DNA from 2 places in the Bacillus sp. M5A3_1b genome. Region 2 is predicted to be linked to the other one. Evidence: riboswitches for the same ligand, from Rfam matches in the RefSeq annotation. Region 2 holds a riboswitch; the other holds the start of a gene.
What was found. Region 2 has a riboswitch for S-adenosylmethionine ahead of ACLBWW_RS18640 (M20 family metallopeptidase). Riboswitches for the same ligand answer to the same signal wherever they lie in the genome.
Positions count from the first base shown of each region.

Region 1: another riboswitch for S-adenosylmethionine. It lies ahead of mtnK (S-methyl-5-thioribose kinase); the one in region 2 lies ahead of ACLBWW_RS18640 (M20 family metallopeptidase).

Region 1 is NZ_JBKEZY010000001.1:348,329-352,698, forward strand. Features, by position in the region: gene mtnA (S-methyl-5-thioribose-1-phosphate isomerase) at 153-1,214, opposite strand; gene mtnK (S-methyl-5-thioribose kinase) at 1,211-2,392, opposite strand; SAM riboswitch class I at 2,483-2,625, opposite strand; gene ACLBWW_RS01750 (carbon-nitrogen family hydrolase) at 2,697-3,560, opposite strand; gene ACLBWW_RS01755 (pyridoxal phosphate-dependent aminotransferase) at 3,575-4,370, shown strand, end outside.
Region 2 is NZ_JBKEZY010000006.1:242,935-247,304, reverse strand. Features, by position in the region: gene ACLBWW_RS18650 (alpha/beta fold hydrolase) at 1-24, opposite strand, end outside; gene ACLBWW_RS18645 (TetR/AcrR family transcriptional regulator) at 83-649, opposite strand; gene ACLBWW_RS18640 (M20 family metallopeptidase) at 834-2,039, opposite strand; SAM riboswitch class I at 2,128-2,230, opposite strand; gene ACLBWW_RS18635 (AAA domain-containing protein) at 2,306-4,370, opposite strand, start outside.

The DNA of each region.
Region 1 (4,370 bases), on a different contig from region 2:
AATCAGTGGGGGTTTTCTTCATCCCCCACTGATTATTAGTTGAACCAATCGGGCTTTTACGGGCAGTTGACCCCCACCTAACTTCTTTGCTTCCGCTGAATTTTGAGGTGGGGGTCTTACCGCCCGTTAATGCGGGATAAAAAAACAAGCTATTATGTATTAGCTTGTCTTTCAAATAACGATGCAATTTCCCGTTTATAATCTCCGTGTATGATGCCTTTTTCAGTAATAATACCTGTAATTAATTCATTCGGTGTTACGTCAAATGCAGGATTATAAACATCAGTTCCAATTGGCGCCACTTGTTTTCCAAAAATTTTCGTAACTTCGGTTTCATCTCTTTCTTCAATAACAATTTCTGTACCTGTTTGTTTCGTAATATCAAACGTAGATAACGGAGCTGCAACGTAAAATGGAATATCGAAATAATTTGCTAATATAGCTAAATTCATTGTTCCGATTTTATTTGCTGTATCTCCATTTGCGACAATTCGGTCCGCTCCTACAATAATCGCGTTTATTTCTTTCGTTTGAATAGCATGAGCTGCCGTATTATCGGTAATAAGTGTTACATCAATATTTGCCTGTTTTAATTCCCAGGTCGTTAAACGCCCGCCTTGTAAAACCGGTCTCGTTTCACACGCATACGCATGTAAACGTACACCTTTTTCTTTCCCAATATAAAACGGTGCTAATGCAGTACCATATCTAGCAGTTGCAATGCTTCCAGCGTTACAAATTGTTAAAATGTGATCACCATCTTTAAAACATGTTAATGCATGTTCTCCAATACTCCGGCATACTGCTTCATCTTCTTGCTGAATGAGAAGCGCTTCTTCTTCTAATTTTTTTTGTGTTTCTTTTATTGTAGTAATTTCTCGAATTGATTCTCTCATGCGATCGATTGCCCAAAATAAATTGACTGCTGTTGGGCGTGACGTTCCTAAATAATTACAATCTCTATTAAACTTCTTTTGAAATTCTTCCATATGTACAGTATTATATTTTTTTGATGCAAGTGCCAAGCTAAATGCAGCTACAATTCCAATTGCAGGTGCTCCTCGTACTTCTAGCATGACAATACTTTTCCATACCTCTTCAATCGTCGTTAATGTTTTGTATTCTGTACTATGCGGCAACTTTGTTTGATTTAATACTGCAATGGCATCACCTTTCCAACTGACAGATCTCGGAACAGTAACAATTGTACTCATGCTTTTATCCCTCCAGAAACTGTCTGTTGAAATAATGTTCGGAACAGTTGAATATCAGCACTCTTAGATTCATATTTTATTAGTTCTTTACCTAAGGATAACGCTTGTTTCTTAGCTTGAATTCTCGTTTCTTTATTTGCTATTCCATCTAAATCAGCTACATGCGCTAAGCCAATTGTTCTACGGATAAGCTCACATCCGGCAAATCCAATGGCATCTGTAAAAATATTTTGCAAAATAATTGGCAACCATTGTTTCTCTTTCGTATATGCTTCTACACCTTCTCCAATCCATAACTTCGTAAAAGCTTCTACAAAATAACTCCATGTTTTCTCAATATGGAAAAATAGCACACTTCTTTTTTCCTCTTCACGGGATAGTGCATTTAATAATAAATTTGCAATAAATTGGCCAAGATCAAATCCAAATGGACCATATGTTGCAAATTCTGGATCAATTACTTTCGTTTCAGCAGGTGATGAAAAAATACTACCAGTATGTAAATCACCATGAATAAGCGCTTCTTTTCTTGTTAAGAACTTATATTTATACTGTGCTACTTTTAATTTTAAATTTTTGTCACTCCACAGTTCATCCACCGCTAGTTGTAACTCTGGTTCATAATCATTCGTATCATAATGACTAAACGGATCTGTAAACACTAAATCTTCCGTGATTTTACTAAGATCTGGGTTTACAAATGCACCTTCTAGTACCCTTTTCTCTTCTGATTGTAAACCGAAATCTGAAGTATAAAACAACACATGTGCTAGAAAGCGACCAATATGTTGGGATAAAAGCGGGTACTCCTCTCCATCTATTAATCCTTTTCTTGCAATTGTTAGCCTTGATAGATCTTCTATGACTGTTACTGCTAACTCTTCATCATGACTGTACACTACCGGCACATATTCCGGCACATACTTCGCAAAAATTTGTAATGCTTTACTTTCAATCGTCGCTCTTTTTATAGACAGTGGCCAGCTCTCACCAACTACTTTCGCATATGGCAGTGCTTGTTTTATTATAATAGACTTCTCTCCATCATCTAATTTGAACACGTAATTTAAATTTCCATCTCCAATTTCATGACAAACTACATTTGCTTTCCTTTCAAAATAACCGTGTTCTTTCGCATATTGTATAGCTGTCGTTTCAGTTAATGAATAATATCCCATCGTCTTCTCCCCCTTTTTTAATTCAGAGGTTTTTCTGACGTAGAAAAACCTCTTTCCACAAAGAAAGAGGTTTGAAGTTTATCTTCTCCCCTCTTATCTGCCAGAAAGGTTTACTTTCTGCTGGAATTAGCACCGTGCCTTTTGGCGTAAATAAACGCCCCATTTCACAATGGTATTACGGTCGGTTGCTGGGCTTCATCGGGCCAAATCCCTCCACCTGCTCTTGATAAGAGTTGTATAATTTTTTGAATTTTTAACTTTATGTTGAAGACTATACCAAGAATAAAAATCACTTGTCAACATTTTATTTGTATAATTCTGGACGACGATCTGCAAAAACTGGAATTCCTTTGCGTACTTCTTTAATTTTCTCAAAATGAAGCTCTCCAAATAAAATTGATTCTTCTTCATTCGCTTCTACAACAACTTCGCCCCAAGGATCGACAATTAAAGAATGACCGGCAAACTCATTATTCGGATCCTTTCCTGCCCTATTACATGCAACAACATAACACTGATTTTCAACTGCTCTTGCTTGCAATAACAAACGCCAATGCGCTAAACGAACCAATGGCCATTCTGCTACAACAAATAAAACTTTTGCACCTTTCGCAGTATGAACGCGCATCCACTCTGGAAAACGAATATCATAACAAATTGTGCCGGCGCACTCTACATCATCTAACTTAAATTCACCTGTACTATTTCCAGCGATTAAATATTTATGTTCATCCATAAGCTGAAATAAATGCACTTTACTATATTCATTGACCAGTTCTCCTTCCTTGTTTACCACATACATTGTATTTGTAACACCTTGTTCTGTTTGCTTCGCTATAGACCCACCGACAATATGTACACCATATTGCTTCGACCATTCTTTCAGCTTTTCTTTCGTTTGCAATCCATCCCTATCTGCAATTTCAATAAGCCTCGTTAAATCATATCCCGTTGTCCATAGTTCTGGTAAGACAATCACATCTGGTCTTTCCTTCATCGCTTCGCTTATTTTATTTTTAGCATTCTCAATATTCTTTTCTACATCTCCAAAGACAATATCCATTTGAATACATGCGACTTTCATTTTGTCAGCCCCATTCTTAATTTTTTCTTTACAAAATACTGGAAAGATTATATCATTTGTCACTAGAATTGTAACAACTTTCAAAAGAGGTGGAAAGTATGAAATTATTTCAACCTTCTGAGATAGTAACATCATTGCCTACACAATTTTTTGCTTCACTTGTTGCAAAAGTTAACAAAGTCGTTGCAGCTGGTCACGATGTTATTAATCTAGGTCAAGGTAATCCAGATCAACCAACACCGCAGCATATCGTAAAAGCTTTACAAGATGCTGCTGAAAAGACCATTCATCATAAATATCCGCCATTTCGCGGACACGAAAGTTTAAAAGAAGCCGTGGCAACATTCTATCAACGCGAATATGATGTAGTAGTAAATCCAAAAACAGAAGTTGCTATTTTGTTTGGTGGAAAAGCTGGATTAGTAGAATTACCACTTTGTTTTACAAACCCTGGTGATACTATTCTCGTTCCAGATCCAGGCTATCCAGATTATTTATCAGGAGTTGCTTTAGCAAAAGCACAATTTGAAACAATGCCGCTTATTGCAGAAAATAATTTTTTACCAGATTATACAAAAATTGATGCCACTACCGCTGAGCGTGCAAAGTTAATGTTTTTAAACTATCCAAATAATCCTACCGGTGCTACTGCATCAAAAGGTTTCTTTGATGAAACCATTCATTTTGCTAATGAACATAATATATTAGTCGTTCATGATTTTGCTTACGGTGCTATTGGATTCGATGGTCAAAAACCTGTTAGTTTCTTGCAAGCAGACGGTGCTAAAAATACAGGTATTGAAATTTACACTCTATCGAAAACTTTCAATATGGCTGGATGGCGCATCGCTTTTGCTGTGGGGAATGAAAGTGTGATTGAGACAATTAACTTAT
Region 2 (4,370 bases):
ACCAATTAAAAATACTGTTCTCATATAAGATCTCCTTTTTAGTACTATTCAGTACTAATCTGATGTAAAAAAAATGCTTCTTTTATCGAAGCAATTTTAAAAAATGATCTGCTGTTTTCGTGATTACAGTTGCATCTTTCAATGTTTCTGAAATAAATAACGCTCCTTCAAGATTTGTAATAAAAAGTGATGCAACCTCATCAATATGAATCGTATTTCTGAATTCTCCATTCTCTACCCCTTGTTTAAGTAATAGAGAAACTTTCTTTTGTAATCCTGTAAAAAAAAGACCTATTTTTTCTTTTATTTGCGTGGCCTGTGTAGGACTTTGAATATAAAGAGTAATAAATGGACAGCTCCCCCTATACTCTCTCGACTGAACTCCTTGTGATAATTGCTTTAAAAACAGTTGGATACGATCTTCAACTAAAAATTGGCTCTGAGAAATTACGTCATCAATTGCAGATTGATACATTTCAATCCAATAATCAACGACCCCTTCTAATAATACTTCCTTATTAGAAAAGTGATAATACACATTAGACTTTGAAACTTTGCTTACACGTACTAATTCATCCATACTTGTATAAGCAAATCCTTTTTCTAAAAATAATGTTGCAGCTACTTCAATCACACGTTTTTGATTCATTAATTTTACCTTTGTCATAACTAGAACTATATAGTACTAGTTTAAACATTGCAAGTATTTATGTTCATTTAGAAAAAAGTTTGATTAAAAAATTCTACTAATATTGATTTTACTGCAAAAAAATCTTAGCATCAGTGTTACGCAAAAAAGAAAAGGAGTGGATCCCCCCACTCCCTTTAACCATCTACCCCTGATTCCTCTGCGCCTCTCTAAACTCTTCCTTCACCTTCTCTAACAGCCCTTCTTCCGTAATTAATCGATACGCTGTATGTGCTAGTGCTTTTGCGGATGTAATTAATGCTTTATCTCCTAATTCTGAACGTGCTGCTTCTCTAAATTCATTCGTATGCGCAATTAAATCGTCTGGACCGATTTTAATGTACGGATGAATGGTCGGTACGACTTGGCTTACGTTTCCTGCGTCTGTTGAGCCAATGCCAAATCTTTCTTTCCGATTTACGTCTTCACCTTGTAATTCTAGTTCTTCGGCTACGACGTCATTAAATGTTTTTGTTACGAGTAGTTCATCGATTTCATTTTGGAATTGATGAATTTTCACTTTCGTACCTGTTGCTAACGCTGCTCCTTGGGCGATATTTTTTACTTTTTTTGTTACTTCCGCACATCTTTTTCTCGTCGCTGCGCGGATGAAGAACCTTGCTGCAGCGTAGTCAGGAATAATGTTAGGTGCTTTTCCGCCTTCTGTAATAACGCCATGAATTTTCACATCTGACGGAAGTTGTTGGCGAAGTGCGTTAATGCTGTTATACAGCTGAATAATCGCATCTAATGCGTTAATTCCTTCTTCCGGTGAAGCTGCGGCATGAGCTGTTTTTCCGTAAAAATGAAAATCAAGTGGATCGACTGCTAATGAAGGGCTCGTTGGCGCTGTTTTTCCGCTCGGATGAATCATAAGTGCCGCATCAATATCTTTAAATAAACCCGCTTTTACATAACTCGCTTTCGCACTACCATTTGGTCCGCCTTCTTCAGCTGGCGTTCCAAACACGACAACTTCTCCGCCAATTTCTTCAAGCGTTTCTGATAATGCGATTGCAGCCGCAACGCTAATTGTGCCAATTAAATTGTGACCACACGCATGACCTAGTCCTGGTAAAGCGTCATACTCAGCTAAAAATGCGATAACTGGTCCTTGTTTTCCTGAACTTTTTCGCGCGATAAAACCTGTTTCATGTCCAGCTATATTGTGTTGTAATTGAAATCCTGCACTCCCTAGCAATAAACTTAACGTTCTTGATGCGTAAAACTCTTGGTTACCAATCTCCGGATTCGCATGAATATCGTGACTTGTTTCTATGTACTTTTCCTTATTTCTTTCAATACTCTCTTCAATTGTTTTTCTTTGTGACGTTACTCCAGTCGCTCCCATTTTTCTTCCCCCTTATATTTTCACGTAAAAAAGCCTCTTTCTAAAAGATAGAAAGAGGCTTCTGCATATACAGTCAAAATGAGCTTCTTTCTTATCTTTCAAGTTACCTTGCTGGAATTGGCACAGTATTCATAAAAGAATCCGCTGCCGAGGTGTCATAGGGCCAGTCCCTCAACCTCTCATGATAAGAATTTTCATAAGATTATATTAAATTATATTCATTCTATGTTCATTCCGATTAAAAGTCAAGGAATTCCTATCCGAATTTACCGAATATCTAAAAACCCTTTTAATACACCAATTGTTTCTGGTGCTTGCAGTCTTGCACATACGTATGGAAATTCGGTACTACCTTCAAACATCATTTGAGATGTGAGCGGTGCGCCTGCCCAGAAGATTTCATCATCGATTACGATAAACGGGAATGCTTTATTTTGTCTTTGTAACTTTACATTTTTTAATGGAACTGGTCCATCACTATACACCGTTACTTGCGCATTCGTACGCATTAATACTTGCCATACTCGTTTATCCACTTGCTTTGTACTCGGAAGTGAAATAATAATTTTTCGTTTTGCCGCTAAAATATCTTTCAATAATCCTTTTGGCTCTTCAAGATTCATTTCCATAAACCAGCGTAAACGTTTCGAAATTTTTCGTTCCCATAATTGTCTTGATGTTGTACGATCATACACATCTCCGTGACGTTCTATATGAGCTGTTAATTGTGATAACGCTTGTTTTCTCGAAAGGTTTTTACGCATATAATGACAATCTGATAATTGAATGAACTTCCCTCTCGCCCTTGTCACTGCAACGTTGACGAGGCGATGATTTTTATGGTCAAAGAATAACACGCCAGGTCGTTCTTGCGGATAACTATCAACCGTATCAAATATCATCATATCTCTTTCCGAACCTTGGAATTTATGAACTGTTGCCGCTAAAACTGGTATGTTTTGATATTTCGTTCTCTGCAACATTTCTCTAATACACGTTGATAAAAAGCGGGATTGTGCCCTGTAAGGTGTAACAACACCGATCGATTGTACACCATCTAACAGTCCGATTAACATCATTTGCATCGCTACTAAACCAGACATAATGTTAAATCGAGAACCAGAAGCAGCGTCCTTTAACGAAAAAGCTCCCATTAAGCTCGTATCAAATAAAACACTTGCCTCATTTGCGAACGGTTGCAATCGCGCAAGTTCCTTACGCTCTGAAACAGACGGATGGTCGTATACTCTATTTTTATAAATAAATGAGTTTGTAAACTTCGATATATCCGCATGCATACGCCTTTGTTCCTGCAACATAAATAGGTTCGGATGTGCTTCTGATTTATTGACAGAATCAACAATCCCGGCATGGTAAAACATATCTTCCCCGAGCCATTTTCGAACGAGTTCATGGTTCGCCATCGCAATTGGAGGTAACTGTAAAAAGTCCCCACAAACGACGATACGTTTTCCAAGTGACGCAGCTAATGCAATTTGCGGAACATATGCCATACTCACTTCATCTACGACAACTAAATCAAATGTACGCTCATAAATAAGTGAATCAATGGCACATTTCGATAAAGTTGCGCCAATTACTTTTGCATTTTCAATGTATTCTTTTTCTACTTCTTTAATTTTCGCTTTTTGCTTTCGAAGATCACTTTCAATCTCTTGTATACGCTTCTTATCAGCAGAAGTCGCTTTATATGATAAAATCTTTTCACGAAGATCTTGTCGTGTTTCCTCTAAGTAGAGTCTTTCTTCTCCCCATGATCCGTTCGTCGTTTCAACTAACTTAGACGCAAGTAACGTTTCATGATTTCGTATATGTTCATGTTGACTATAACCGTAGCGAACAATTTCGCCAGGCGTCCATTTCTTTTTCTTCTCAATTTGCTTCGTTACTTCACTCATTAATACGTCCACTGCCGCATTACTATGAGCTAATACAAGTACCGATTTTCCTTTTTGATAATGCGCCGAAATAATACGTGATAAATTGTAAGACTTCCCTGTTCCAGGTGGTCCCCACACGTACGTTGTCGGATTGTAAAACGAACGATACGCCAATTCATTTTTCGGATTTTTCATCTTCTCAATATGTTTCGGACTGCTCGTCCCATCAACAAGACGCTTTATACGATTACGTTTTAGCTTATCTTTATGTGCCTCTTTCAATCGCTCTTGTAGTTGCTCTAACAATTGCCACGGTTCACTGTATAAAACAGCTTCTCGTATTTCACCTTGTATATAATCATTTAATTTCAGTTCTATTTCTAATCCATGTACAGATAATACTTCTCCTGTCGCTTCCTCACCATCAAAC